Regions from separate parts of the Methylobacterium sp. E-012 genome, predicted to be linked through region 2. Evidence: predicted binding sites of a transcription regulator. Region 2 holds the regulator's gene; each other region holds the start of a gene.
The links. Region 2 encodes PhoB, which activates phosphate uptake and scavenging genes when phosphate is short. Its sites were predicted from a motif close to TGTCATNNANCTGTCAT; they were not measured.
Positions count from the first base shown of each region.

Region 1: the regulator PhoB is predicted to act here: its motif matches at 5,343-5,359, upstream of AC3IF1_RS06510 (inorganic phosphate transporter).
Region 3: the regulator PhoB is predicted to act here: its motif matches at 3,980-3,996, upstream of AC3IF1_RS07510 (UDP-2,3-diacylglucosamine diphosphatase).

Region 1 is NZ_JBYQEY010000001.1:1,371,849-1,381,896, reverse strand. Features, by position in the region: gene AC3IF1_RS06525 (DUF1045 domain-containing protein) at 1-485, opposite strand, end outside; gene AC3IF1_RS06520 (ceramide glucosyltransferase) at 518-1,666, opposite strand; gene AC3IF1_RS06515 (autotransporter family protein) at 1,785-4,982, opposite strand; gene AC3IF1_RS06510 (inorganic phosphate transporter) at 5,413-7,041, shown strand; gene AC3IF1_RS06505 (hypothetical protein) at 7,240-7,491, opposite strand; gene AC3IF1_RS06500 (Ros/MucR family transcriptional regulator) at 7,495-7,908, opposite strand; gene AC3IF1_RS06495 (helix-turn-helix domain-containing protein) at 8,159-9,118, shown strand; gene AC3IF1_RS06490 (MFS transporter) at 9,153-10,048, opposite strand, start outside.
Region 2 is NZ_JBYQEY010000001.1:4,887,280-4,897,327, forward strand. Features, by position in the region: gene AC3IF1_RS23320 (hypothetical protein) at 283-702, opposite strand; gene AC3IF1_RS23325 (aminopeptidase P family protein) at 732-2,570, shown strand; gene AC3IF1_RS23330 (protein-disulfide reductase DsbD family protein) at 3,100-5,250, shown strand; gene phoB (phosphate regulon transcriptional regulator PhoB) at 5,328-6,023, opposite strand; gene phoU (phosphate signaling complex protein PhoU) at 6,158-6,868, opposite strand; gene pstB (phosphate ABC transporter ATP-binding protein PstB) at 7,006-7,836, opposite strand; gene pstA (phosphate ABC transporter permease PstA) at 7,862-8,749, opposite strand; gene pstC (phosphate ABC transporter permease subunit PstC) at 8,758-9,735, opposite strand; gene pstS (phosphate ABC transporter substrate-binding protein PstS) at 9,821-10,048, opposite strand, start outside.
Region 3 is NZ_JBYQEY010000001.1:1,583,724-1,593,771, forward strand. Features, by position in the region: gene AC3IF1_RS07490 (glycosyltransferase family protein) at 1-81, opposite strand, end outside; gene AC3IF1_RS07495 (PA0069 family radical SAM protein) at 231-1,358, shown strand; gene rnhB (ribonuclease HII) at 1,363-1,968, opposite strand; gene AC3IF1_RS07505 (glycosyltransferase family 4 protein) at 2,055-3,101, opposite strand; gene AC3IF1_RS07510 (UDP-2,3-diacylglucosamine diphosphatase) at 3,113-3,928, opposite strand; gene AC3IF1_RS07515 (aminotransferase class V-fold PLP-dependent enzyme) at 4,445-5,653, shown strand; gene AC3IF1_RS07520 (D-2-hydroxyacid dehydrogenase) at 5,757-6,698, shown strand; gene AC3IF1_RS07525 (NADP-dependent methylenetetrahydromethanopterin/methylenetetrahydrofolate dehydrogenase) at 6,973-7,836, shown strand; gene fchA (methenyltetrahydrofolate cyclohydrolase) at 7,847-8,488, shown strand; gene AC3IF1_RS07535 (malate--CoA ligase subunit beta) at 8,788-9,966, shown strand; gene sucD (succinate--CoA ligase subunit alpha) at 9,981-10,048, shown strand, end outside.

The DNA of each region.
Region 1 (10,048 bases), 3.5 Mb from region 2:
AACACGTAGGGGTAGCCCCAGCGGTCGAGCAGCGCGCGGCCGCGGGGATCCAGCCGCTCCGGCCGGCGCTTCGCGCGCTCGGCCCCGGTCAGCGGCGCCCGGAACGGGTCGAGGGCGGCGACGCATTCGGCCGCGAGCAGGCCCAGACCCGGCGGCGGGGCCTCCGGCACCAGGGCGAGGAACGGTCCGAGCGCCGCGACCACCAGCGGCCCGAGCGGCACCGGCGGGTGCGCGGCGGCGAGGCCCCGGGCGGCGGCGACGAGATCGGCCTCCGCGGTCCCCGGCGCGAGGCGCAGCGGCGCCTTGAGGGTCGCGTGGAAACCGTAGAGCCGGGCCCCCGCCGTGACCGCAGCGAAGCCGCCCGGTGTCTCCGGATGCGGGACCGTCCGCCCGGACACGTTGTCGTAGCCGAGCACGGCGTTGCCGAACGCCTCCAGACGCGAGCCCGGAGCGGGGAGCCAGTACAGGGCGTAGCGGCGCGACACGTCCAAAGCCTCCGGGTATCTCGCGGCATTCCTCAGGCCGACGGCGCGTAGCTCCGGGCGTCGGCGGGCCGGCGGGGACGGACATCCATGGCGTTGCCGCGCCACACGATGGCGCTCTGCACCCAGGCGCCCAGCCAGATCGCCGGGATCAGGAGATCGCGGACCAGGAAGACCGCCGGCATGCGGGGCGAGCGATGCCAGCCCGCGCGGACCGCGAGCCAGTGCTCGGCTCCGTAGCACAGGACCGCGATACCCGCAGCGCCGGAAAGTCCGGCGAGGCTGCCGAACCACAGCGCCAGCAGCAGCGCCGGCAGCAGGACGCCGCTGCCGATCTCCGGGATAAAGAACAGCGGGAAGGTCACCCGCCGCAGCCGGGCCCAGCGCAGCTGCCGCGCCCAGACCTCCCGGAAGCCGCGGGGTCCCAGGGGCTGCTCGAAGGGGCTCGCCACGAGATGGACGCGCTTGCCGGCGGCCCGGACCAGCTTGGTGGCGGCCGCGTCCTCGGCGATCTCGGCGGCGAGCGCCTGGAGGCCGCCCTGCGCTTCCAGGAACGGCTTGTGCCACAGCATGCTCTTGCCCTGCGCGAAACCCAGGCCGAACGCCTCGGCGGCGTATTGCCAGCGCGCCTGCAGGGTGTTGAGGAAGGCGCACTCGACCTCGGCCATGAAGCTGCCCGGGCGCGCGCCGGCCGGGGTCGAGCAGACGAGGCCGGTCTCCTCCCGCCACGCGGCCTGGAGGCACTGGAGGTAATCCGGCGGCATGGCCACGTTGGAATCGGCCAGCACCACCCAATCGTGGGCGGCGGCGCGCCAGCCGCGCAGGCAGTTGTTCAGCTTCGGGTTCTCGCTGACGCGCTCGTCGCCGCGGATCAGGCGGGCCGGCACGTGGGGATGGGCGGCGATCAGGCGCTCCACCAGCGGCACGATCGGATCGCCCGGATCGGCCACGCAGAAGATCAGCTCGTAGGCCGGATAGTCGAGGCGGAAGCTCCGGGTCAGCATCTCCTCGCTGTAGGCCTCGACCCCGTGGAGCGGGCGGACCAGGGAGACGGGCGCCCCCGCCGGAAACCGCGACGGCCCGTGGCTTCGGCCGATGCGCCGGCCCGCGATGGCGATGCTGCCGATCTGGACGAGGGCCAGGAGCGCGCCGAGGGCGAGGGCCGGCACCGTGGCGTCAATCATGCGGGATCCCCCGTTGGCGTCCTGAGCGGCCCGGTCGCTAGCGGCCGGACCGCGTCAGTCGTGTGACACGCACGGGATGCGGGCCAGATATTGCCGGCCCGCGGTCGCGGCGTGTTCCTCAGAACCGGAGGGTGAAGTTGCCCTTGACGGCCTGATCCTGGGCCCGGGTGCCGGTCTGGCCGGTATAGGCGACGCCGAGGCTCGCGTTCGGCGCCACCGCCAGGTCCAGGCCGACCTCCGCCACCAGCGCGTCCCGGTCGATCGGAACGCCCGCGCTCAGGAAGGCCGGGCCGGTGCCGAAGCGCAGCAGCGCCGCCGGCACCACGTCCCCGAACGCCCTCCGGTATCCGATGAGCCCCCGCAGCGTCACCGGCAGCCCCAGGCCCAGGTCCAGGCTGGTCTGCGCCCGCACCCCGACGGTGGCCGCCCCGAGGTCGTAGTCGCGCGCGAAACTCGTCAGCGCCGCCGCGCCCCCAGCCTCCGCGAAGGCGTCCCGCCGGATCCCGACATAGGCCCCGCCCACGAACGGCTCCACATAGGCCGCCGCCGGCTGGACCGCCGCCGCCGCGCCGTCCTTCGACACCAGCACCGCCGGCGCCGGCGCGCCCAGCGCGAACTTCCAGCCGAGCTCGCCGAAGCCCTGCAGGGTGTGGCCGCCGCCATGCCCGGTCAGCGTGTCCGACAGCCCGTACAGCACCGCCCGCCGGGTGCGCGTATCCGTGTCGGCGTAGATCACGCCCAGCCGCAGCGAGACCGGCCCCAGCTCGGCGCCGCCGTAGACGCCGCCGAACCCGCTCTTGAGCGTCGCGCTCTCCGCCCGGCTCAGGCCGCCGCTCCGCCCGGCGCTGTCGAGATTGGCCTCCGTGTAGCCGCCGACCACGCCGAAGCGCAGCCCGCCCGGCAGGCGTACATCCGCGCCGGCGGCGAAGCCCGCGATCTGCCGGTCGAGGTCGAAGGCGTTGCCGCCCCCGCCGGCCGTGCCGAACGCCCCGAAGCCCTGGCCCCAGAGCCCGAAGACCTGCGGGTCGAGGGTGCGCACCGGCACCCCCGCCACCACCGGCGCCCGGCCCGGCAGATCGGCCGTGTAGGCGGCCGGCAGGCTTCCGTAATCGAGCCCGGTGCCGGGATTGCCCCAGCGCAGGCGGTCGAGCACCGCCTCGCGCACGAAGAACGCGGTCTCGTAGGCGGTCGAGACGGTGCTGGCGTGGATGTCGCCGGCGAGCGCCCGGAAGGCGGCGCCGGCCTCGCCCGTGATGAAGCCGGACGCGGCGTCGTAGAGCCGGCCGGCTCCGCCCGCCTGGATGGCGTCGGCCGCGGCCGCGCCGTTGCGGCCGGTGGCGGAGCTGGAGAACGCCACGTCGTTGCGGGTGAGCGTCAGGTCGACCTCGTTGGCCAGGTGGCGCAGGCCCGGGCTGAGGAAGGCGAGGTTCGACGTCACGCCGGCGAACTGGCCCGAGACGCCGCCGCCGGCGGTGAGGATCGCGTAGGTGGTGCGCGGGTTGTAGCTGCCCGAGGCGGCCAGCACCTGGACGGTGCCCCCCGACAGGGCGGCGGCGCCGCCGGCCGCGATCCGGTCGGCCTGGCCGGCGGCGTTGGCCTCGACCTGGTAGGTCGAGCCGGGCGCGAAGGCGACCGCGCCGGTGACCGAGAGCGTGCCGATCGCGGTGCCCGGCGCCACCGTGCCCCCGGACAGGGCGCTGATCCCGCCGACCGTGCCCGATCCGCCGAGCAGGCCGCCGGAGCCCACGAAGGCGGTGCCCGCGATGGTGCCGTTGGCGTAGAGGGCGCCGCCCTGGCCGATGGCGACATCGATGGCCAGGCTGTCGGCGGTGTCCATCCGCAGGGTGCCGGTCACGTTTCCGAAGTAGCCGGCGGCGGAGTACAGGTCGATGCGGCTCCAGTAGCTCAGCGCGCTGCCGTAGAAGGCGGCCAGCGCGTTGGTCTCGGTGTTGACCAGGATCTGGTTGATGGTTCCCGTGGACAGCTGGCCGTAGAGGCCGCCGCCGGGCGCCAGGGTGCGGGCGGCGGTGGTGGAGCCGCCGTAGAGGGGGGCCAGCAGGATCGACGCGTCGGGCCCGTTGGCGGGGGCCTGCTCGCGGGGGGCCTGGGCGAGGCTCAGGGTCGGCAGGCCGTAGGTGAGCCGGCTCTGGTAGGTGGCCTGGTTGGCGGCCGACGGGAGGTAGGGGTTGCCGGCGCCGTTGGCCGCGCTGCCGGCGCAGGCCGCGACGGTGTTGCCGCACTGGGCGGCGAGGTAGGCCTGGATCTGGCCCTGGGCCTGGACGAACTGGTTGGGCAGGTTGATCGCCGTGCCGGTCACCGCGGAGTTGTTGATGTAGGCCGGGTTGGTGAAGGCCTGGGCGAGATCGTAGGCGGCGAGCGCCCGGCTGCCGATGATGTCGAGGGGGTAGTGCACGCCCAGCACGATGCGGTTGTTGGCGTAGTCGGCGGCGCGCAGCAGCATGGTCTGGTATTGCTGGGGCACCAGCATCGCCAGGAGGATGCCGTCCGTGAAGGCGTAAGTGGTGTGCCCGCTCGGGAAGGACGGGTTGGTGGCGATCCCGTTGAGCGCGGTCGGGTCGAAGGCGTTGTACTGGGACGGCGCCACCTGCACCGGCCGCGAGGATCCGTAGACGTCCTGGCCCGCTTGCGTGTTGGTGACGCCGTAGGCGAGGTCGTAGACGCTGTTGGTGGTGTTGGGCAGGCCGTTATAGGTCGGCAGGGTGTAGCCGGCCGGGGCCACGGCGGGCACCGCCACGTAGTTGGCCGGGGTCACGCTCGGATTGGTGGCCGCGCCGTTGGCGAAGTAGTTCTTGGCGACGCCGAGATTGTTCCCGGAGAAGGTGTAGGCGCCGGCCAGCAGGCTGACGACGCTGCCGAGGGGGCCGTTCACGCCCGGCGCGACGCCGCGCTGGTAGATCGGCCCGAGCTGGGCGCCGAGGCCGCCGACGAGTTGCTGGGGCACGATGCCGTTGATCGGCGTCTGGGCCGGCAGGCCGCCCGCGAGGTTGGCGGCCACCCCGTAGGTGCCGAGCCCCGAGGCGGACAGGTCGTTGCTGATCGAGCCGAGCAGGTTCTTGTCGCTGATCGCGTTCTGCTGCTGGGACAGGCCGGCCGCGTTGTTGAGCGCCACCCCCTGCGACAGGTTGAGCTGCAGCGTCCGCTGACCGGTCGCGGTGGCGTTGAGCGCCAGATAGGGGGACAGGAGATTGAGCACGTTGACGTCGGACGGCGTCGTGTTGGCGGTCTGTGCCTGCGCGCCCGGCCCGAATACCGCGACCGTCAAGGCCGCGATCGAGATCCCGTGTCGTAACTTCATGTCTGGCCCCCAAAGCCGCGGCCATTCGGCCTGCGGCGGGAGGTTTAGCGAAATCCGCGGCTCCGCCAGCGTCATAATTAAGTCATTTTCAGCAGAATCGCCGCGTGTCGCATCGAAGCAACAGATCGATAACTTAGCCAGCACAGCAAAGTCGCGGCCTTCATCTTCCAGGAACCCGCCGAACATCCTCACCGCGATGCGAAAGCTCTGCGCGTGCCGCAACCCCGTCGGCCGACTGGGGCACGCGCGGCGCCGGCGAAGGCGGATCCATCGCGCGGGCCGCCCGGCCGGAGCGGTTCCAGCACTGCGCAGTCCTTCGCCGCGCGAATGGTGTGACCCGCAACCCGGATCGAAGGGTGCCGTCACCGAAGCGTCACGCGCGGAACTTAATCCCGCATTCACCAGCACAACCGGTTCCGCGCGAGGGTTCATGTCCGATTCTGCCGTGATCCCCTCGGGGATCCTAGGGAACAGGCCCGCGGGCGGGCCGCGCCTCGAACATCGGATCCATCCCGGCGGGGTGATCGCGTTCCTGCTCGTCCTGGTGGCGGGGCTCGGCTACGCGGTGGTGAGCCTGATCACCGACATGAACGCGGTCGGCGAGGCACCGCTGGCCTACGGCGCCTTCGCGCTCCTCGGCCTCGCCCTGCTGATCGCCCTCGCCTTCGAGTTCGTGAACGGGTTCCACGACACCGCCAACGCGGTCGCCACGGTGATCTACACCCACTCGCTGCCGCCGCTCGTGGCGGTGATCTGGTCGGGCTTCTTCAACTTCCTCGGCGTGATGCTATCCTCCGGCGCGGTGGCCTACGCCATCGTCACGCTGCTGCCGGTGGAGCTGATCCTGAACGTCGGCTCTGGGGCGGGCTACGCGATGATCTTCGCGCTGCTGCTGGCGGCGATCATCTGGAACCTCGGGACCTGGGCCATGGGCCTGCCGAACTCGTCCTCCCACGCCCTGATCGGATCGGTGCTGGGCGTCGGCCTCGCCAACCAGCTGATGAGCGGCGGCGACGGCACCTCGGGCGTCGACTGGGGCCAGGCGCTCAACGTGTTCAAAGCGCTGCTGTTCTCACCGGTCTGCGGCTTCGTGCTGGCGGCGCTGCTGCTGCTCGCCCTGAAATTCGCCGTGCGCCGCAAGGACCTCTACGAGGCGCCGAAGGGCGACGCCCCCCCGCCCCTGTGGATCCGGGGCATGCTGATCCTCACCTGCACGCTGGTCTCGTTCTTCCACGGCGGCAATGACGGGCAGAAGGGCATGGGCCTGATCATGCTGATCCTGATCGGCGCCGCCCCCACCGCCTACGCCCTGAACCGCACCATGTCGGACGACACGACGCCGGCCTTCATTCAGACCTCGACGGCGGCGAGCCAGGTGTTCTCCGCCCACGCCCCCGGTGCCGCGGCGCCGGATGCCGCCGCGGCGCGCCGGACTGTGACGGAGGCGCTGAAGACCAAGGCGGTGAACACGCCTCCGGTCTACGCGGCCCTGTCCGTGCTCTCCACCGACATCGCCGCCAGCGTGAAGAACTACGGTGCGATCCGGACCGTGCCGGCCGCCCAGACGCAGAACCTGCGCAGCGACATGTATCTCGCCGCCGACGCGGTGCGTGTCCTGCCGAACGCGGGTGCCGATCTCTCGGAGGCCGACAAGGCGACGCTGAAGCGCTACGCGGGGCTGCTCAACGACGGCACGCGCTACATCCCGGGCTGGGTGAAGGTCTGCGTGGCCCTGGCGCTCGGCCTCGGCACCATGGTCGGGTGGCGGCGCATCGTCGTGACCGTGGGCGAGAAGATCGGCAAGACGCACCTGACCTACGCGCAGGGCGCCTCCGCCGAGATCGTGGCCGCCGGCACGATCGGGCTGGCCGAACTCTACGGATTGCCGGTCTCGACCACCCACATCCTGTCCTCGGGCGTCGCCGGGACGATGGCGGCCAACGGCTCGGGTCTGCAGATGTCGACCGTGCGCAACATGGCGCTGGCCTGGATCATGACCCTCCCGGCCGCCATCACGCTCGCCGCCGGGCTGTTCTTCATCCTGCGTCACCTGTTCTGACACGGCGCACGCGGCGTCCCGGACTCCGAAGCCGGGACGCCGCGCCACGTTCCGAGTCGCATCGTCCCGGACGCCGATCCCCGGCCTCCGGGACGATTCCGTTTCGCAGCCGGTCGGACCGGCCGGCCCGCCCCGCACGCCCCCCCGGGCGCGGAGCGGGCGGCCTGCGCCCCGCCGGCTGCGGCGCCCCCCGGCGCCTCAGGAACTCGCCATCGCCCGGACGAAGGCCAGGCAGGTCCGGCGCGCGGCCGCGTTCTCGATCCCCGCGAAGACGGTGACGAGATCGGCGGCCTGCCTGACGGCTTCGTCCTGCCGGTCCTTGTCCGGGAAGAAGGACGCGAGCGGCACATCCAGCGCCTTCGCGAGGCAGGCAAGTGTATGTTCGGTCCGGGCCGAATCGGCGGATGACGCGGGCCGCTGGTTCGGCCCGTGCGAGCAGCGGAGCGCCATCGCTCAGGCCGCCCGGTGGCCGAGCTGGATCGCCTTGGCGATCTGCGATCGCTTGGCGGCGTAGCCCGGGGCGACCATCGGGTAATCGGCCGGCAGCCCGTATTGGAGGCGGTAGCGCTCCGGGGTGAGCCCGTGGGCGGTGAGGTGGCGCTTCAGGGTCTTGTAGGACCGGCCGTCGATGAAGCTGATCAGACCATCATGCTGGATCGAGGCCTCGACCTGCCCCGCATTCGGCCCGGCCCAGCTCGATCCGACCTTCGCCTGGCCGTCGCGCAGATCCGAGATCGCCATGTGCACCTGATCGATCAGATCCGGCAGATCCGCGATGCCAACGGCGTTCCGGGACACGTAGGCCGCCACGATGGCACCGACCTTCTGCAGCATGAAGGTGGGGTGGTGTTCTTTGAGGTTGTCCATTTCGAGCATCGCCATCTGTTGAACCTCTGCGGGATCGTCGAATTTTTCCCGTAGTGCCTTGCGGCAGATCGGGAATCGCTCGGATCCGAGAGGCGCTCGGGAGACCGAACTATTGTTTACCTCAAGTACGCTTCCCGTCACTTCTTGAGGATGCAGATGATATACAATATGTCTCGATTCGTGCTTGTCCGATGGCGCGAGGATTCTTGACCAGCTGCGCAAACGGGTGGGCGTAGGGGTAAATTTACCAATGCAGCCGCTGTTTTCGACCGACGGTACGCACCCCAAAGACAGCTTCCCGCTCTGGCGCGACCTCCTGCGCCAGCGGCAGTTGCCGATCGAGGTCGAGCGCCTCGATGATTCTCCGTTCGAAGGCCGGCTCGATGTCGCCGAGGTCGGCCCGCTGCTTCTGACCCGCATCGCGCAGGGCGCTGTCCGCAACGAGGCCACGCCCGAACTCCTGCGGCGCCTCAGGAAGGGCGACACGCTCGTCGTGCTGTTCAAGCTCGCCGGATCCCTGCTCGTGCAGCAGGACGAGCGCACGGCGGGCCAGCGGCCGGGCGATGTCTGCGTGCTCGACCACCGTCCGGCCGTGCTCGAATCCGGTCCGGGCAGCCAGTCCATGTTCCTGGAACTGCCGCGGCAGCGCCTGGAGAGCCGGCTCGGGCCCGCCCGGCTCTACACGGCCCTGCCCATCGGCGCGGAACTCGGCTCCGCGACGCTCGTCAGGACGTTCTTTCACGATCTGATCCAGGTGCGGCGACAGCTCACCCCGGACGCCGCGGCCCGGATGGCGGATGTCGGTGTCGATCTGATCGTGGCCAGCATCGCCGAGCGGCTGGCGCAGGAGGTGCCCCAGCCCCTGCACGGCACCGTCGTGGTCCAGCGGGCCAAGGCCTATGTCGAGGCCCATCTCGGCGACCCCGACCTGGACCCGCCCCAGCTCGCCGCCGCCATGGGCGTGTCGCTCCGGCGCCTGCAGGAGCTGTTCCACGAGCACGGCCAGCCGATCTCAGACTGGATCTGGCACCGGCGCCTGGAGGCGGCCGCCCGGCGGCTGGCCGATCCGAGCTGCGGCCATCTGCCGATCGGGACGCTCGCCTATGGCTGCGGCTTCGCCAGCCAGGCGCACTTCGCCCGCCGCTTCAAGCACCATCATGGACTGACGCCCAGCGAATACCGCCAGGGCGCCGTCTCGGTGCGGATCTGAACCGCCGTCCCGGCCGGGTCCGGGCCGGCGCCGGTCAGACCGCGCGGTCGTTGCGTCGCAGGCTCGCCGGCATGGCGAAGAGCGCGAGCGCCGCGGCCACGAGGCAGAGCGCGCCGATGCCGTAGAGGGCGGGCGTGGTCGAACCGGTCAGGTCCTTGACCCAGCCGACCATCACCGGGCTGACGATGCCGCCGAACTGGCCGAGGGTGTTGATCAGCGCGATCCCGCCCGCCGCGCCGACGCCGGTGACGAGCTTGGCCGGCAGCGTCCAGAAGGTCGGGATCGAGGCCACGATGCCGGCCCCCAGCAGGGCGAGCGCGAACATCAGCGGGACGATGTGCTTATCGAACAGGCCGGCGCCGAAGAAGCCGAGCGCCGCCGCGATGGCGAGCCCCGCGACGAATTTCGGCCGCTCCCCCGAGGCGTCGGAGAGGCGCCCGACCACCACCATGCTGATCGCCCCGCAGATGTAGGGGATCGCCGTCAGGAAGCCCACGGAGGCGGCCTGCGCGCCGCTCGCGGTCTTGATCAGGTCCGGTCCCCAGAAATTCAGGCCGTAGGAGCCGATCTGCAGCAGGAAGTAGATCAGCGCGATCATCAGGAAGCCCGGCTGGCGGATCGCCCCGAGGAGCGAGTGGTCGCCGATCTCGCGGTTGTGGTGGGCGATGCGGCTCGACAGGAGCGCCTTCTCGGGCTCGGACAGCCAGCCCGCATCGGCGATCCGGTCCTCGAGCCGCGTCAGCACCAGGAGGCCGAGGACGAGGCAGGGCAGGCCGCCGGCCAGGAACAGCCATTGCCAGCCGGCCAGGCCCCCGACGCCGTTGAGGCCGCCGAGGATCAGCCCCGCCACCGGCGCCCCGAAGATGCCCGAGAAGGCCGAGGCCACGAACATGAAGGAGGTGATCCGGCCGCGATGCGAGGCCGGGAACC
Region 2 (10,048 bases):
TCGAGGATTGCTCGAAGCGGCCCCGGGGCGCAAGCGGATGCTGAGGGAGCCGCCGGCACCCCGGGGCCTCGGCGGGCCGTCCCGGAGCGAGCCAGCGGCCCAATCCCGGGGCTTGGCACTTCAGACGCGGGCCGGGCCGGCCTTCTCGCCAAGGGCCTGACCACGGGCTGCACGATCCTGGCGCGTGAGCGCGGTGCCCGGCGGGTCGCCGCTTACCCGTGCAGCGCCGTCCGCTCCACCAGCAAGATTCCGCTTCACCGACTCGATCGAAAATCCGATCTGCTAGCGCGCCGTGCGCAGAATCCCCGGTCTGCAGAACCTATCAGGTTCGGCCTCGATCGAGGCCGGCGCATCGGCCGCGTCCGTCTGCGCTACCGGCGCGCCGAGCGCCGCCATGAGAATGCGCAGACCGTCGATCCACTCCTCGACCTCAGCGAGCGACGCGAAGCCGTCGCGCCGGATCACGGTCTCGGGTTCGATCGTCACGACGGCGTCGAAAGTGCCGTCCGGTCCGTCGCTGATCCAGTAATAGACGCGCCGTGCCATGGTTCGAAAATAGGCCAAAACCCGCGGCGTGATAAGATTGTTCGCGATTTTTTCACGGTAAAACAGGGACCCGTCGCGGCTATCGCTCCTTCGACGCCGCCGGCCCCGCGCGCGTGCCGTGTCACCGGCACGCGCGCCGAACAGGCCGGTTGCCACCCTGGCGGCGGGCGCTCTACCCTCGCCGCATGATCGAGCCGCCTCCTTCCCGACCGCGCCAGCGCTTCCAGACCTTCGACGATCCGGGCCACCGCAAGGGCGCCGAGCGGATCGAGGCGCTGCGGTCGGCCCTGCGCGAGGCCGGCCTCGACGGTTTCGTCGTGCCGCGCGCCGACGAGCATCAGTCGGAATACGTGCCCGCCGATGCCGAGCGGCTGGCCTGGCTCACCGGCTTTACCGGCTCCGCCGGGACCGCGGTGATCCTGACGGATTCCGCCGCCCTGGTGGTGGACGGCCGCTACACCCTTCAGGCGCCCGAGCAAATCGATACCGCCATCCTCACGGTCGTGCCCCTGGCCGAGTCGACGCCGGAGGCGTGGATCGGCGCTCACCTCAAGCGCGACCACGTGCTCGGTTATGATCCGTGGCTGCATACGCCGGACGGGCTCGCGCGCCTGGACCGGGCCGCCACCAAAGCGGGGGGCGCGATGCGCGCCGTGCCGAATCTGGTCGACGCGGTCTGGGCCGGCCGGCCGAAGCCGCCCGCCGGGCCGGTCGTCCGCCACCCGGATGCCCTGGCGGGCGAGACGGTCGAGGAGAAGCTGGTTCGGGTGCGCGCGATCCTGGCCGAGGCCGGCTGCGACGCCCTGGTGATCTCGGACCCTCACAACCTCGCCTGGGCGTTCAACCTGCGGGGTGCCGATATCGGCCATACGCCCCTGGCGCTCGGCTACGCGATTCTGCCCCGCGAGGGGCTGGCACGCCTCTTCCTGGTCTCGGCGGAGGTCGACCCGGCCCTGCGCGCGGCCCTCGCCCCCGTCGCCGAGATCCTGCCCCGGGCCGCGCTGGAGGACGGGCTCGGATCCTTGAGCGGGGTACGGGTCCGGCTCGATGCGGCGACGGGCGCCGTCGCCCTGAAGGAAAAGATCGAGGCGGCCGGCGGCACCGTCGATGTCGGCAAGGATCCGATCACCGGGATGAAGGCGGTGAAGAACGCCGCCGAGATCGCCGGCGCGCGCGATGCCCATGGCCGCGACGGGGCGAGCGTCGTGCGCTTCCTCGCCTGGCTCGACGATGCGGCCGCGGCGGGCGGTCTCACCGAGATCGCCGTGGTCGAGGCGCTGGAGGATTTCCGCGCCGCCGGTGGCGACCTGCGCGACGTGTCGTTTCCGACGATCTCGGGATCCGGACCGAATGGGGCGATCGTCCACTACCGGGTCACCCGCGCTAGCGACCGGGCGGTCCGGCCCGGCGAGCTGTTCCTGATCGATTCCGGGGCGCAATACCTGGACGGCACCACCGATATCACCCGCACCGTCGCGGTGGGGGAGCCGAGCGCCGCGATGCGCGATCGCTTCACCCGGGTGCTGAAGGGCCACGTCGCTATCGCCCGGGCGGTCTTCCCGAGGGGCACGACCGGCGCCCAGATCGACGCCTTCGCCCGGGCGCCCCTCTGGCAGGCGGGGCTCGATTTCGACCACGGCACGGGCCATGGAGTCGGGGCGTTCCTCTCGGTCCACGAGGGGCCGCAGCGCATCGCCAAGACCGGCACGGTGGCGCTGGAGCCTGGGATGATCCTGTCGAACGAGCCTGGCTACTACGCCGCCGGCGCCTACGGCATCCGGATCGAGAACCTCGTCCTGGTCGAGCCGCGCGCGGTTGCGGGCGGCGAGCGCCCGATGCTCGGCTTCGAGACGCTGACGCTCGCGCCTTACGACCGGCGGTTGATCGATCCGGACCTGCTCGATCCGGGCGAGCGGATCTGGATCGACGCCTATCACGCGCGGGTCCGCGAGGTCCTGATACCGGTCCTTGATGCCGGCGCGCGCACATGGCTGGAGCGGGCGACGGCGCCGCTGCCGGGCTGACGCCGTTACGGCCTTGGGGCGCAAGATGGCCGCTCTTGTGCTGCCGCGCGGCGCAGAACGGATCGACAGATGTCTCGAAGCCGGTGCGCGCTCCGGCCGTGGTCCCGGAGCGTATCGGCACATGCCTCAACGTGCCCTGTATCTCGCCGAGCCGGCTGGAGGATTTGGGCGCCCTTTCGTTCGATCGCCCGTGCGGTCGTGGAATTGCAGAAGCGGCGGCAGGCCGCCGATGACGATCCCGCACAGTCGTTCGTTCCGACAGATGCGCGCGCCGCCCTCGGACTCCGCCCGCTCGGCAGTCGACCACTTTTGCCGGTTGCGGGACGATCAACGGACGGCGTTCCTCGACCTGGTGCTCTTTGAGCCCCGCGGTTGAAGGCCGTCGATGTCGCGGCCCATGGGTCGATCATCCGGGTGCGGGACACGCATCGATTCGGCGCGCTATAAGGCGTCCGTCACGGAAAAGTCCGCCCCAGGCTCGAAGAGACCGCGCGTGAAACCGCGCCCGCCCGGCGCGCGAAGGGACAGCATGATCCGCCGCTTCGCCTTCCAACTCCTGCTGTTCGCCGCCTGCTGCACGCCCGCTTTGGCGCAGGGCCTGCGCACGCCGCCGGATCTCGTGCGGTCGAGCCTCGTGGCCGAGCCCGGCGCGGTGACGGGGGCGCAGCCCTTCACCCTGGCCGTGCGCATGCAGGTGAAGCCCGGCTGGCACGTCTACTGGCGCAATCCGGGGGATTCCGGGCTGCCGCCCGAGGTCACCTGGACCCTGCCGGCCGGCTTCAACGCCGGGGCGATCCGGTGGCCGGCGCCGGAGCGCATCCCGATCGCGACGCTGATGAATTACGGCTACGAGGGCGAGGTCACGCTCCTCGTCCCCGTGACGCCGCCGCCGAGCCTCGATCCCGCGACCCCGGTGGAGATCCGGGCCAAGCTGACCTACCTCGTCTGCGAAACCGAATGCGTGCCGGGCTCGGCGGACCTCGCCCTGACCCTGCCGGTGGGGGCACCGCGGCCCGATCCCGACATCGCGGCCCTGTTCGCCCGCGCCCGGGCCGCCCTCCCCGCACCGGCGCTTTGGCCACTGCGCCTGTCGAGCCAGGGCGACACTCTGCGGCTCGACTTCGCGGCGGCTGGCCTCCGGCCCGACGCGGTCCGGAACGCCGCCTATTTCCCCTATGCCGAAACCGCGATCGACAATGCCGCCGCACAGGTGATGTCGGCCGACGGGACCGGCCTGCACCTCACCCTCGCCCGGAGCAGCCCGACCGATCCGGCGCCCGAGGCCCTTCCCGGCGTGCTGACCCTGGACGAAGTGACGGAGGACGGCAGCCGCCACCTCGCCTTCGCGTATGGCGACGAGCCCATGCTCCCGGCCGTTGGGCCGCCGGTCGACGCGGCGACCCCGCGGCCGGCGTCCGTCCCCGACGGGGATGCGCTGACCCTCGCGACCGCCGCCGCCTTCGCCTTCCTCGGCGGCTTGATCCTTAACCTGATGCCCTGCGTATTCCCGGTGCTGTCGATCAAGGTGCTGGGTCTCGTCCGGCATGCCGGCGAGAGCCCGGCCCGCCTCCGGTTGCACGGCTTCGCCTACACGGCCGGCGTGCTGGCGAGCTTCCTGGGGCTCGCCGCCCTGCTGATCGCCCTGAAGGGCGGCGGGGCTGCGATCGGCTGGGGCTTCCAACTGCAATCGCCCGCCGTGGTGGCGGGGCTCGCCTATCTGCTATTCGCGATGGGCCTGAACCTGTCCGGGGCGGTTCAGATCGGGGGCCGGCTCGCCGGTCTCGGCGACGGGCTGGCCCGGCGCGCCGGCCTGAGCGGCTCGTTCTTCACCGGCGTGCTCGCCACGCTGGTGGCGACGCCCTGTACGGCGCCGTTCATGGGCTCGGCGGTGGGCTTCGCCCTGACCCAGAGCGCCGGCGTGGCGCTCGCCGTCTTCGCGAGCCTCGGACTCGGCCTGGCCCTGCCGTTCCTGGCGCTGACCCTCTGGCCGCCGGCCCTGCGGGCGCTGCCGCGGCCGGGCGCCTGGATGGAGACCCTCAAGCAGGGGCTCGCCTTCCCGGTCTATGCCACCGTGGCCTGGCTGATCTGGGTCCTGGCGCAGCAGGTCGAGCCGAGGGGGCTTCTGGCGGCGTTGATCGGCCTGGTGCTGGTGGGCTTCGCCGCCTGGGCCTGGGAGCGCGGGCGCGGCGCTGCGCCCGGGGCCGCCCGGATCGCGCAGGTCGGCGCGGCCCTGGCGCTCTTCGCGGTCGCGGCCCTCGTGCTCACGCTCCCGCAGGACCGTGCGGGTCCGGGCGCGCAGGCCTTCACCAGTGGCGCCGAGCCGTTCACCCAGGCGCGCCTCGACACGCTGGTCAACGCGGGCAGACCTGTCTTCGTCAACATGACGGCGGCTTGGTGCATCACCTGCGCGGTCAACGAGACCACCTCCCTCTCTACGAAGGCGGTGCGGACCGCGATGGCCGAGCGGGGCGTGACCTACCTTAAGGGCGACTGGACCAACCAGAATCCCGAGATCACCCGCCTCCTGGAAAAGCACGGGCGGAGCGGCGTGCCGCTATACCTGCTCTATGCCGGCGCGGGGGAGCCTCTGGTGCTGCCCCAGATCCTCACCGAGGGGACGGTGCTTCAGGCTCTGGCCTCGGTTCCGACCGCCGACAAGAGCGCCGCGCTGACCCGCTGAGCAGCGCGGCCGGTGTCGATGCAGGGTTTCCAAACGGGCTGGATCCCGGACATTTTGAACCTGAAAGTCCGCGCCGCTCAAGCCTCGAGCGAGAAGGTCTCGTCGAAGGCGTATCCGGAGCCGCGGACGGTGCGGATCGGATCGGGCTGGCGCGGACCGTTCAGCGCCTTGCGCAGGCGCCCGACATGCACGTCCACGGTGCGCTCGTCGATATAGACGTCGTGGCCCCAGACCCCGTCGAGGAGCTGTTCCCGGGAGAAGACCCGCCCCGGGGCGAGCATCAGGAATTCGAGCAGCCGGAACTCGGTGGGGCCGAGATGCAGCTCCTCGCCGGCGCGGCGCACCCGGTGGCCGGTGCGGTCGAGTTCGAGATCCCCGGCGGCCAGCCGATCCGAGACATGGGCGGGCTTGGCCCGGCGCAGGAGGGCACGGATCCGGGCGAGCAACTCCGGGACCGAGAACGGCTTGACGATATAGTCGTCCGCGCCCGTGCCAAGGCCGCGGACCCGGTCCCCCTCCTCGCCCCGGGCGGTGAGCATGATCACCGGCAGACGCTCGGTCTCGCGCCGGGCGCGGATGCGGCGGCAGAGCTCGATCCCGGAGAGGCCCGGCAGCATCCAGTCGAGCAGGACCAGATCGGGCATGCGCTCGGCCAGGAGCAGTTCCGCATCGTCACCGCGGGCCGCCGTATCGACCAGAAAGCCCTCGGCCTCCAGGTTGTAGCGCAGCAGCGTGGTCAGTGCCTCCTCGTCCTCGACAATCAGGACTTGCATGCTCACGTTCGATGACCTGTTCTAAGGGCGAACCCACCGCGCGTTCCGGAGGCCCGGCCCGTCTCAACTGGAACCAGCCGTCGCCGCGGCGACCGCCCCGAAGATGGTGAGGCGCCGTGGGTTCGCTCCGGGACCTATTCGTGCTCGACCGTCGCGTAGTTCGACGCATCGTTCTTGGGCCGGTCGCCCGCCAGAGTCTCGCCGGTGGCGAGATAGTGGATGGTCTCGGCGATATTGGTGGTGTGGTCGCCGATGCGTTCGACGTTCTTGGCACAGAACAGCAGGTGGGTGCAGAACGAGATGTTGCGCGGATCCTCCATCATATAGGTCAGGAGCTCGCGAAACAGCGAATTGTACAGCGCATCGATCTCGCCGTCGCGCTCCCACACGTCATGGGCGGCCTCGATGTCGCGACTCGCGTAGGCATCCAGCACGTCCTTGAGCTGGCCCTCTGCGAGGTCGCTCATGTGGCGGACGCCCAGCACGATCTTCTGTGCCGGGGCCTGATCGGAGATCGCAACCACACGCTTCGCCACGTTCTTGGCGAGGTCGCCGATCCGCTCGAGATCGCCCGAGACGCGGATCGCCGAGATGGTCTCGCGCAGGTCGATCGCGAGCGGCTGGCGCCGGGCGATCAGCAGGACGGACCGCTCCTCGATGTCCCGCTGGAGGGCGTCGAGGCGCTTGTCGGCGAGGATCACCGCCTGGGCGAGCCCGTCGTCCCGCCGGACGAGGGCGTCGGTCGCCTCGGCGGTCATCTTCTCGGCCACGCCGCCCATCTCCGAGATCGAGCGGCGCAGGTTCTCCAGGTCGGTATCGTAGGACGAGACGATATGGCCGGGCATGGGGGAGATCCTTCGATGGGGGCCGCGACGTGCGATGCCTCGGGGACGTGCGATGCCTCGGGTCTGATGCAGATCTTACCCGGCCGCGGCGGCTATGCTCGCGCGCAGCGCCGCGGGGGTGCGGTTTCGGAGCCTGATCAGCCGAAACGGCCGGTGATGTAATCCTGCGTCCGCCGCTCGGTCGGGTTCATGAACAGCCTGTCGGTCGGCCCGACCTCGACGAGCTCGCCGAGATACATGAACGCGGTGAACTGCGAGATGCGCGCCGCCTGCTGCATGTTGTGGGTGACGATCGCGATGGTGAATTCGTCGCGCAGCTGCTCGATCAGTTCCTCGATGCGCCCCGTCGAGATCGGGTCCAGCGCCGAGGTCGGCTCGTCGAACAGGATGACGTCCGGGCGCTGGGCCACGGTGCGGGCGATGCATAGGCGCTGCTGCTGGCCGCCCGACAGGCCCATGCCGGACTGCTTGAGCTTGTCCTTGACCTCGTCCCAGAGCGCCGCCTTGCGCAGCGAGGTCTCGACCCGGTCGTCGAGATCCGATTTCCCCAGCTTCTCGTAGAGGCGGATGCCGAAGGCGACGTTGTCGTAGATCGACATCGGGAACGGCGTCGGCTTCTGGAAGACCATGCCGACCCGGGCGCGCAGATCATTGAGATCGATCTTGGGATCCAGGATGTTCATGCCGTCCAGAAGGATCTGTCCCTCGGCGCGCTGCTCCGGATAGAGGCTGTAGATCCGGTTGAAGGTCCGCAGCAGGGTCGACTTCCCGCAGCCCGAGGGGCCGATCAGGGCCGTCACCTGCCGGTCGTGGAAGTTCAGGTCGATGTTCTTCAGGCCGTGAAAATGGCCGTAGTAGAAGTTCAGCCCCTTCACGGCGATGCGCACGGGGGCGTTGGTGTCGGCCCCGGTCTTGGCGGAGGCCTGGAACTGGCGGTCGGTGGTGACGGACGCTGCGGCGGTGCTCATCGGGTTGATCCTTCGGGCTTGCGCTTCAGCGGGCACGCTGCGGCTTGATCACCACGCGGGCGATGACCGAGAGGGCGAGGATGGTCATGGTGATCAGGAGTGCCCCGGCCCAGGCGAGCTGCTGCCAGTTGGGATACGGCGAGAGCGCGAATTGGTAGATCATCACGGGCAGGTTCGGGATGCCGCCCATCAGGTCGGCATTGAACCAGCTGTTGTTGTTGAGGGCCGTGAACAGGAGCGGGGCGGTCTCGCCCGCGATGCGGGCCAGAGCCAGGATGATGCCGGTGACGATGCCGGCCGAGGCCGCCCGCCAGGTCACCTTCATGATCACCGTGGAGGGTGGCGCCCCCAGGGCCACGCCCGCTTCCCGCAGGGTGCCGGGGACCAGGCTGAGCATGTCCTCGGTGGTGCGCACGATCACGGGCGTGGCGATGATGGCGAGGGCGACGCCGCCGGCCCAGCCCGAATAGCTGCCCATCGGCCGCACCATCAGCGTGTAGATGAACAGGCCGATCAGGATCGAGGGGGCCGAGAGCAGGATGTCGTTGAGGAAGCGGATCACGAAGGACAGTTTCGAGGTCCGGCCGTATTCTGCCAGGAAGGTTCCGGCCATCACGCCGACCGGGGTCGCGATGACGATGCCGATGGTGGTGAGCACGAGGCTGCCGAGGACCGCGTTGGCGATGCCGCCGCCCTCGCTGCCGGGTCCCGGCGTCGGCTGGGTCAGCAGGGTCGACGTGAACCCGCGCACACCCTGGACGATCAGCATCAGCAGGATCGAACCCAGCACGATGACGCCGAGGAGCGTGGCGAGGGCGCAGAAGCCGCGGAGCACCGCGTCGGCCCGGCGCCGGCCGGGACGGACGCGGCTCTGCGCGAGCGGAGGCGCCGCAAGGGTGTTGGTCGCGTCCATGGGGCTCCTCAACCGACCCGCACGCGCCGCGTCAGGATGCGCGCGGCGACCAGAACGATGAAGGTGATGACGAAGAGAATGCAGCCGAGGGCCATCAGGGCGTTGAGCTGCATGCCGTCCGCCTCGTTGAACTCATTGGCGATCCGGGACGCGATGGTCGAGCCGGGATCGAAGATCGAGGCCGAGAGCCTGTTGGCGTTGCCGACCACGAAGGTGACCGCCATCGTCTCGCCGAGCGCACGGCCGAGGCCGAGCATGATCGCGCCGATGATCGACACCGAGGCGTGCCGGATCAGCACGAAGCGCACCACCTCCCAGGTGGTGCAACCGACCCCGTAGGCGCTCTCCCGCATGATCGTGGGGATCTGGTCGATCATGTCGCGGGCGATGGAGGCCACGAACGGCACGATCATGATCGCCAGGATGATGCCCGCCGTGAGCACGCCGACGCCTGACGGGATCCGAGCGTACAGCACGGTCCCGATGATCGGCAGGCCCTCGACGATGTTGGAAACCGGGATCTCGACGAACTGCGCGAAGAGCGGGGCGAAGATGAACAGGCCCCACATGCCGTAGATGATGCTCGGCACCGCGGCGAGGAGCTCGATCGTCATGGCGACGGGCTTGCGTGCCCAGTTCGGGCAGAGCTGCGTCAGGTAGATCGCGATGCCGAGGGAGATCGGGACGCCGATGGCGAGGGCCAGGAGCGCCGAGATCAGCGTCCCGGTGACGGCCACCAGCGCGCCGTACTGTTCGGTGCCGACGTTCCAGGCGCTCGAGGTCAGGAAACCGAGGCCGAACTGGTGGAAGGCGGGAAGGCCGCCGTAGATGATGGCGCTGAGGATGCCGGCGAGGACGATCAGCACCAGGAGCGCCGCCCCGTAGGCACTGGCCCGGAACAGGGTGTCGAGATTCTTGCTCGGCCCCTTCCGCGCGGCGGTCGCTCGGGTGCGGGCGAGGACAATCGTTTCAGTCAAGGCGGGCATCCGCGATTCTCTGCGAAGGGTGGCGTGGTAACGCGGTGCGATCCCAGAAGCGAGGGAGGAGGCCGAAACCTCCTCCCCGCCACGCTCACATGTTAAAGACGGGCTTCCCGTCCTTGTCCTTCACGTTTTTCCACTCGTCGTGGATCAGTGCCACGACGTTGTCGGGCAGAGGAACATAGTCGAGATCGGAGGCGAGCTTGTCGCCGTTCTTGTAGGCCCAGTCGAAGAACTTGAGCACCGCGGCGGCCTTGGTCGGATCAGCCGGATCCTTGTGGATCAGGATGAAGGTCGCGGCGGTGATCGGCCACGCGTC
Region 3 (10,048 bases), 3.3 Mb from region 2:
CGTGTCGGCAAGGCGATCGATCGCGTCCGGATCGGACGGGTTGGCCAGATAGGTCACCGCGGAGAGCATCAGCGCGCGCATAACCGATTTTGCGCTGCCGTAAACCGTTGACCCGCCGCCTCGAAGTACCGACGCGACCGAGAGACGCGCACAAGCCACGTTTGCCTTAAAAACAGGCGCTGAAACGCTCGGTGTTCACGGTATGTTTCACGTGAAACAGGGGGTTCATCATGGCGGCACCAGCGGACGCGTCCAAGTTCGGCCCCGACCGGCGACTCGACGCCAGCACGCCGCCGGAGGGCCGGCGGCGCGGACGCGGGGCGACGGCCAATCCCGCCAGCCGCTTCGAGGCGGCCCGGCGCGAGGCGTTCCGAGAGGCGGATGGGGCGGCGGCCTGGGAGGCCGACGATCCGGCGCCCCTGCGCACGGAGGTCACGCCCGAACGCTCGGCCCGGATCATCGCCCGCAACACATCGCCCGACATCCCGTTCGACCGGTCGATCAACCCGTATCGCGGCTGCGAGCACGGCTGCATCTACTGCTACGCCCGCCCGACCCATGCCTATCTCGGCCTGTCGCCGGGGCTCGATTTCGAGTCGCGGATCTTCGCCAAGCCGGAGGCCGCCCGGCTCCTCGTCCGGGAACTCGCGGCGCCGGGGTATCGTCCGGACACGATCGCCCTCGGCACGGCCACCGATCCCTATCAGCCGGTGGAGCGGGATCACCGCATCACCCGGGCGGTGCTGGAGGTCCTCCGGGACGCGCGCCATCCCGTCGCCATCACCACCAAATCCGACCTCGTGCTGCGCGACCTCGACCTCCTGGCCGAGATGGCCGCGCAGGATCTCGTCCTGGTCGCACTCTCGCTGCCGACCCTGGATCCGGCCCTCGCCCGCCGCCTCGATCCCCGGGCCCCCCGGCCCGACAAGCGGCTCGCCGCGATGGCGCGCCTGAGCGCCGCGGGGGTGCCCGTGATGGTCAATGTCTCGCCGATCATCCCGGGCCTGACCGATCACGAGATCGAGGCGATCCTCGCCCGCGCCCGGGCGCACGGCGCGAGCCGCATCGGCCATGCCCTGCTGCGGCTCCCGGGCGAAGTCGCCGACCTGATGGCCGACTGGTTCGTCGAGCATTACCCGGAGCGGAAGGACCGCGCCTTCGCGCTGCTGCGTCAGGTCCGGGGCGGCCGCGAGAACGATCCCCGCTTCGGGCACCGCTTCCGCGGGGAGGGGGCCTATGCCGAGATGCTCGGCGCGCGGGTCCGGCTCGCCGGCACCCGGCTCGGCTTCGCCTTCGGGCGGATGCCGCTGAACCGGGCGGCGTTCCGCAAGCCGGGGGCGCAGCTGGCGCTGTTCTGAGGCGTCATCCGAAGCCCCGGGTGAAGCTGAGCCGGTGGTGCGGGCTCCGGCCGAGGGTGGTCAGGCCGGCCCGGTGGACGGCGGTGCCGTAGCCGACGTTGCGCTCCCAGCCGTAGCCGGGATGGCGCGCGGCCAGGCGCCGCATCAGCGCATCGCGAAAAACCTTGGCGACGATCGAGGCGGCGGCGATCTGCGGCACCAGCCGGTCACCGCCCACGACCGCCCGGCCGGGCCAGTCGGGCAGCGCGTCCCGTCCATCGACCAGGACCGGCGCCGGGATCCCGAGGCGGGCGACCGCGCGCGCCATGGCGTCGAGGGTCGCGGCGCGGATGTTGATGCGGTCGATCAGCGCCCGGGACCCCGCGGCGACGGCGACGCGGGCCTGGGCGCGGATCAGCGGCGCCAGCCGGTCCCGCTCGGGCTCGGGCAGGCGCTTGCTGTCGTCGAGGGCTGCGAGCAGCGCCGGCGGGAGCGCCGCCGGATCGAACCAGACCGCGGCCACCACGACGGGGCCGCACAGCGCCCCGCGCCCGACCTCGTCGCAGCCGATCACCGCGGGATAGGCGGCGGCATGCAACGGATCGAACGGCCGCGCCGGGGCGCGGGGCATGCCCCGGGCGGTCGGCCTGCTGACGGGGGGCGTATCGATGGGGGGCATGGCCCCCTCCTGCCATTGCGCGCGGGCGCCGTCACCCGTCAGGCCGCGTCCCGGGTCCGCCGCTCGCCGCCATGGGCCTCGATGATATTGCCGAAGAACTGGGCCGCGCTCACGTCCCAGCCCCGGCGCAGGGCCTCGGCCCGACACTCGGCCCGGGACAGGTCGAGGGCGGCGTGCGCGGCGGCCCCCAGGTCTTGGTCCAGGACCCCCACCCGGGTGCCGCCGATCACGTCGTTCGGGCCCGGTACCGGGAAGGCCGCCACCGGCAGGCCGCAGGCCAGGGCCTCCAGGAGCACGATCCCGAACGTGTCGGTCAGGCTCGGGAACACGAACACGTCGCAGGCCGCGTAGACGGCCGAGAGCGCGGCGCCGGTGCGGGTGCCCAGGAACCGCGCGCCGGGCGCCAGCCCCTGGAGCCGTCCCCGGTCCGGCCCGTCCCCGACCACGATCTTGGTGCCGGGCAGGTCGAGATTCAGGAAGGCCGCGATGTTCTTCTCCACCGCCAGCCGGCCGACATACAGGAACAGCGGCCGCTCCAGGCCGGCGAGTTCGGCCGGCGGCGTCGCGCCGGGGGCGGCGGGGCGGAACCGCTCGGTATCGACGCCGCGGGTCCAGCGCATCAGCCGGGTGAAGCCCCGGTCGGCCAATTCGCCCTGGAGTGAGGCGGTGCTGACCATCGTGCCGCGGGCGGCCCCATGAAACCAGCGCAGATAGGCGTAGGACCACGCCTCCGGGACGGGCAGACGGGCGGCGAGGTATTCCGGAAAGCGCGTGTGGTAGCTCGTGGTGAAGGGCAGACCGTTGGCCAGGCAATGCCGCCGCACCGCGTAGCCCACGGGGCCCTCGGTGGCGATGTGGACATGGGTCGGCTGCTCCCCCCGCCAGTGCGCCGCCACCCGCTCCCGCCCGGCATGGGCGAGGCGGATCTCGGGATAGCCGGGCAGGGGCAGCGAGGGGAAATCCGCCGCCGACAGCAACGCCGTCGCGAACCCGTGCTCGGGGGCGCGGCGCACCATCTGCTCCAGGGAGCGCACCACGCCGTTGACCTGCGGATGCCAGGCGTCGCTGGCGATCAGGAGCTTCACGGTGGGCGCCCTCACGCCACCGCGCGCCGGCCGGGAACCGCCTGCGGCACGGTCTCCGCCTCACGCGCGCGCAGCAGGCTCGGATAGTGCAGCACCTCGATGCGGCCGTCGTAATGCTCCACCAGCCCGGTGCAGGATTCCACCCAGTCGCCGGTGTTGAGGTAGCGCAGGTCTCCGATCGGCCGGTCGGCCGCATGGTGGATATGGCCGCAGATCACCCCGTCGGCCCCCTGCCGCCGCGCCTCCTCGGCCAGGATCGTCTCGAACCGGCCGATGAAGCTCACCGCGTTCTTCACCCGCAGCTTCGCCCAGGCCGAGAGCGACCAGTAGGACAGGCCGAGGCGGCGCCGCACCCGGTTGATCAGCGTGTTGAGGGTCAGGGCCAGCGTGTAGGCCCCGTCCCCGAGATGGGCGAGCCAGGGCGAGTGGCGGACCACCATGTCGAACTGGTCGCCGTGGATCACGAGGTAGCGCTTCCCGTCGGCCGCCTCGTGGATCGCCGTCTCCGCGAGCTCGATCCCGCCGAAATTCGTGCCGACATAGTCGCGCAGGAACTCGTCGTGGTTGCCCGGCAGGTAGACGATGCGCGTGCCCTTGCGGACCTTGCGCAGGAGCTTCTGCACGACGTCGTTATGTTCCTGAGGCCAGTACCAGCCGGAACGCAGCTGCCAGCCGTCCACGATATCGCCCACGAGGTAGATCGTGTCGGCGTCGTAATCCTTCAGGAACGACAGCAGCAGCCCGGCTTGGCAGCCGCGCGTGCCGAGATGCAGATCGGACAGGAACAGAGTCCGGACCCGGACCGGCATCTCCTCAACCTCGGCCACGGCAATCCTCTCCCGGGGGCTGAACGATGCCGGAATCCTGACCGGGATCACGTCTCAGTTTGATGACGCGCCGGGCTGGGCGCCCCGGGCGTTCTGGTGCAGTGCGGCAAAGCTTCTCAACCGCAGATCGGCATCGCTGCGGCGCACAAAAAATTTTTTTGCCAAGTTCCGGAAGTTTTTCCGGTTTTCCTTTCGAGCGTCACCGCCTCATAATGCCAAATAACCGGCGGCTCGGCGCGAGCCACGTCGGGCATGACAGGAAGGCGGCGAGGACGGCCCTGGGGCCGTCGGACGGGACGGCATTTCGGAGGCGACCGGCACGCGGGGGCGTGTCGCGACGCGAGCGGCGTGAGGCCGCCTGCCGCTCCGCTGCGCCCCCCGATCTACGGCGGAGATGGCGTTCGGGCATGCGCGGCGGGAGCCGCGTCCGCCGGCGCCGGACCGACTCCCGAGGACGCTCGAACCACCCGGCGCGGGCCCGTGCCCGCGCGCAACGAATTTTTCGGAGGAAACATCATGGCCGCAACCCGGCGCCCCGGTCGTAACCACCTCTTCATCCCGGGTCCGACCAACATCCCGGACCGCGTGCTGCGCGCCATGCACGTGCCGTCGGAGGATCACCGCTCGCCGAGCTTCCCCGAACTGGTGAAGCCGCTCCTCCAGGATTCCAAGATCGTGTTCGGCTCGACCGCCGGGACCATCATCCTGTTCCCGTCCTCGGGCACCGGCATCTGGGAATCGGCCCTGTCCAACACCCTGTGCCGCGGCGACAAGGTGCTGACCTCGCGCTACGGCCAGTTCAGCCACCTCTGGGTCGACATGGCCCAGCGCCTCGGCCTCGACGTGGTCGTCCAGGAGGAGGAGTGGGGCACCGGCGCCGATCCGCAGAAGATCGAGGAGGCGCTCCGGGCCGACAAGGATCACGCCATCAAGGCCGTGATGGTCGTCCACAACGAGACCGCCACCGGCGTCACCAGCGACATCGCCGCGGTCCGCAAGGCGATCGACGCCGCCGGACACCCGGCGCTGCTGTTCGTGGACGGCATCTCGTCGATCGGCTCGCTGCCGTTCAAGATGGACGAGTGGAAGGTCGACTGCGCCATCGCGGGCTCGCAGAAGGGCTTCATGCTGCCGGCCGGTCTCGGCCTGATCTGCATCAGCCCCAAGGCGCTGAAGATCGCCGAGGGCGGAACCGGCCGCAACGACCGGCTCGGCCACGCCTACTTCGCCTGGAAGGACCAGCTCGCCGCCAACGCCACGGGCTACTTCCCCTACACCCCCGTCCTGCCGCTGCTCTACGGCCTGCGCGAGGCCCTGGCGATCGTGAAGGAGGAGGGGCTGGAGAACATCTACCACCGCCATCACGTGCTCGCCGAGGCGACCCGCCAGGCGGTGGCGGCCTGGGGCCTGAAGCCCTGCGCCAAGGAGCCCAAGTGGAACTCCGACACGGTCACGGCGATCGTGGTGCCGGAGGGCGCCGACGCCGCCAAGGTGATTACCCACGCCTATGACCGCTACAACCTCTCGCTGGGTGCCGGCCTGTCGAAAGTCGCCGGCAAGGTGTTCCGCATCGGCCACCTGGGCGACCTGAACGAGCTGTCGCTGCTCGGTGCCATCGCGGGCGCCGAGATGGCGATGCTCGATTGCGGCATCACGGTCACGCCGGGCTCCGGCGTCGCCGCCGCGTCCAGCTACCTGCGCGAGAATCCGCTACATAAGGCGTAAGCCGCGCACGCGATCGGGGCGGGACCGGGTTGCCGGACCCGCCCCGACGCGCAAGTAAGAACAAGACTATCGAGGAAACCGCCCGTCGTCCGAGAGGGGTCCTATGACCAAGAAGATCGTGTTCCTGGACCGTGAATCCCTCGATGCCAGGGTCCGACCGTTCGACTTCCCGCACGAATACGTCGAGCACGACTCGACCTGGACGCCGGAGGACACGGTGTCCCGCCTCCAGGGTGCCGAGATCGCGCTGATCAACAAGGTCCCGATGCGGGCCGAGACGCTGAAGCAGCTCCCCGACCTGAAGCTGATCGCGGTCGCCGCCACCGGCACCGACGTGGTCGACAAGGCCCAGGCGAAGGCTCAAGGGGTCACGGTCGTCAACATCCGCAACTACGCGTTCAACACCGTGCCGGAGCACGTGGTCGGGCTGATGTTCGCCCTGCGCCGGGCGATCGTGCCCTACGCCAACTCGGTGCGGCGGGGCGACTGGGCCAAGTCCAAGCAGTTCTGCTACTTCGACTACCCGATCTACGACATCGCCGGCTCGACGCTGGGAATCGTCGGCTACGGGGCGCTCGGCAAGTCGATCGGCAAGCGCGCCGAGGCGCTGGGCATGAAGGTGCTGGCCTACGACGTGTTCCCGCAGGACGGGCTCGTCGATTTCGAGACGATCCTCACCCAGTCCGACGTGATCACGCTGCACGTGCCGCTGACCCCCGACACCAAGGGGCTGATCGGCGCCGCCGAGCTCAAGCGGATGAAGAAGAACGCCATCCTGATCAATACGGCCCGGGGCGGGCTGGTGGACGAGGCGGCGCTTCTGGCCGCGCTCAAGGACGGCACCATCGCGGGGGCGGGCTTCGACGTGGTGGCGCAGGAGCCGCCCAAGGACGGCAACATCCTGTGCGAGGCCGACCTGCCGAACCTGATCGTCACGCCGCACGTCGCCTGGGCCAGCAAGGAGGCGATGCAGATCCTCGCCGACCAGCTCGTCGACAATGTCGAGGCGTTCGTGGCGGGCAAGCCGCAGAACGTGGTCGAGTAAGGCGGGGGTTCTCCCTCCCCCCTCTGCGGGGGAGGGTGGCCCCTGCGTCAGCAGGGGTCGGGAGAGGGGAACCCGGGTTCCGGACAGGGCGCGACCGGCACGGAGGGCATAGTCTCGTCCTGCACCGTCGCTCCCCTCTCCCGACCCCCTTCGGGGGCCACCCTCCCCCGCAATGGGGGGAGGGAGGGGCGCGGATCCCGCCCCGAACGCCAATCATGATCGGAAAGACACCACGACGGCGCCCTACAGGCGCGACGGAAAGGTCCGAGACGAAATGACAAAAAAACTGCTGTTCCTGTTCGACACCGATGCGGTCCCGAACGTGTTCGACACGGTGGTCGGTTATGACGGCGGCGCCGACCACATCGCCGGCTACGGCGGCGTGACCCCCGACAATGTCGGCGCGCTGGTCGACGGCACGATCTACACCCGGGGTGGCTCCGAGAAGAAGTCCACGGCGATCTTCGTCGGCGGCGGCAGCATGGCGGCGGGCGAGGAGCTTTTCAAAGCGGTCAAGAAGCGCTTCTTCGGCCCGTTCCGGGTCTCGGTGATGCTCGATTCCAACGGCTCGAACACCACGGCCGCCGCCGGCGTGGCGCTGGTGGCCAAGGCCGCGGGCTCGCTGCAGGGCAAGAAGGCGGTCGTGCTGGCGGGCACCGGCCCGGTCGGCATGCGCTCGGCGGCGCTGCTCGCCGGCGAGGGCGCCGAGGTGACGATCGCGGGCCGGTCGCTGGACAAGACCCAGGCTGCCGCGGACCAGATCAACACCCGCTTCAAGGTCAACGTGAAGGCCGCCGCGACCCCCGACGAGGCTTCCCGCGTCGCGCTGGTGAAGGGCACCAACCTCGTGTTCACGGCCGGCGCCATCGGCGTCGAGCTGCTGCCGGAGGCGGCTTGGGCGCAGGACCCGTCGATCGAGTTCGTGGCCGACTACAACGCCCAGCCCCCGACCGGCATCGGCGGCATCGAGGTGATGGACAAGGGCAAGGATCGCAACGGCAAGAAGGCCTTCGGCGCCCTCGGGATCGGCGGCCTGAAGCTCAAGCTGCACCGGGCCTGCGTGGGCCAGCTCTTCGAGAGCACCGAGCAGGTGCTCGATGCCGAGGAGATTTATGCGCTCGCCAAGTCGATGGCCTGAGGAGGCGGTGATGACCGAGACGCATCGCCCCGAGACCGACAGCATCGAAACGTTCCTGGCGGAGCTCGCGAGCGCCGCCCCGACCCCCGGGGGCGGCGGTGCGGCGGCGATCTCCGGCGCCATGGGCGCGGCCCTGGTGTCGATGGTCTGCAACCTCACCATCGGCAAGAAGAAGTACGTCGAGGTCGAGGCCGAGCTGAAGAACGTTCTGGCCCGATCCGAGGGCCTGCGGGTCGTTCTCACCGGCATGATCGGCGAGGACGTCCAGGCCTTCGACGCCGTCATGGGCGCCTACGGCCTGCCGAAGGCCACCGACGACGAGAAGGCGGCGCGCGCCGAGAAGATTCAGGCGGCGCTCAAGACCGCCTGCGACGTGCCGCTCGCCTGCTGCCGGGCCTGCCGGGCGGTGATCGACCTCGCGGCGATCACCGCCGAGAAGGGCAATCTCAACGTCGTGTCGGATGCCGGCGTGGCGGTGCTCTCGGCCTATGCGGGCCTCCGCAGCGCGGCGCTGAACGTCTACGTCAACGCCAAGGGGCTGGACGACCGCGACTTCGCCGACGAGCGGTTGACGGAGCTGGAGGAGTTGCTCTCGGAGGCTGGCGCACTCAGCGAGAAAGTGTACGGCGTGGTGAAGGCCAAGGTGAACTGACAGCGCCGCGCTTGCCCTCCCCCGCAGAGGGGGGAGGGCAGGGCGCGTGCCGAAGGGCCAGCTCCCGATCGGCGGCGCATGCGCCCAAATCACGGACTCAACAGTCGAGGCCGGGTGCATCACGCCCCGGCCTCGTTGTTTTTCTGTATGCTGCAATGCACCATAGAATACGATCCGTGTTGCGTTTGCGAAAAAGCCCCCGTGAAGCGGCATCTCAAAAAATTTGACGGGCGTAATCCTTCCACTCAACTAAAGTAGAGCGCATCAACGGCGGCAACGAACCGCGGAGGAGGCGCCGAATGGACGTTCACGAGTATCAGGCCAAGGAGCTGCTCGCGAGCTTCGGCGTGGCCGTCCCGAAGGGCGCCATCGCGTTCAGCCCGGACCAGGCGGTCTACGCCGCCACCGAGCTCGGCGGCTCGTTCTGGGCGGTGAAGGCGCAGATCCACGCGGGCGCCCGCGGCAAGGCCGGCGGGATCAAGCTGTGCCGGACCTACAACGAGGTCCGCGACGCCGCCAAGGATCTCCTCGGCAAGCGCCTCGTCACGCACCAGACCGGCCCCGAGGGCAAGCCGGTGCAGCGGGTCTACGTCGAGACCGCGGACCCGTTCGAGCGCGAACTCTACCTCGGCTACGTGCTGGACCGGAAGGCCGAGCGCGTGCGGGTCATCGCCAGCCAGCGCGGTGGCATGGATATCGAGGAGATCGCCGCCAACGAGCCGGATTCGCTCATCCAGGTCGTGGTCGAGCCGGCGGTCGGCCTGCAACAGTTCCAGGCGCGGGAGATCGCCTTCCAGCTCGGGCTCAACATCAAGCAGGTCTCGGCCGCGGTGAAGACCATCATGAACGCCTACCGGGCGTTCCGCGACTGCGACGGCACCATGCTGGAGATCAACCCGCTCGTCGTCACCAAGGACGACCGGGTGCTGGCCCTCGACGCCAAGATGAGCTTCGACGACAACGCCCTGTTCCGCCGGCCCGGCATCGCCGACATGCACGACCCCTCGCAGGGCGACCCGCGCGAGGCCCAGGCCGCCGAGCACAACCTCAGCTACATTGGCCTCGAGGGCGAGATCGGCTGCATCGTCAACGGCGCCGGTCTGGCCATGGCCACCATGGACATGATCAAGCACGCGGGCGGTGAGCCGGCAAACTTCCTGGATGTCGGCGGCGGCGCCTCGCCTGAGCGGGTCGCCACGGCCTTCCGGCTCGTGCTCTCGGACCGCAACGTCAAGGCGATCCTCGTCAACATCTTCGCCGGCATCAACCGCTGCGACTGGGTCGCCGAGGGGGTCATCCAGGCCGCCCGGGAGGTGAAGATCGACGTGCCGCTCGTGGTGCGGCTCGCCGGCACGAACGTGGAAGCCGGCAAGAAGATCCTGGCCGAGAGCGGCCTCGACCTGATCACCGCCGACACGCTGTCGGAGGCGGCCCGCAAGGCGGTCGACGCCTGCGCGGCGGCCAAGACCAAGCATTGAGGGGAGACCGCGCCATGAGCATCCTCATCGACGAGACCACCCCGATCATCGTCCAGGGCATCACCGGCGACAAGGGCACCTT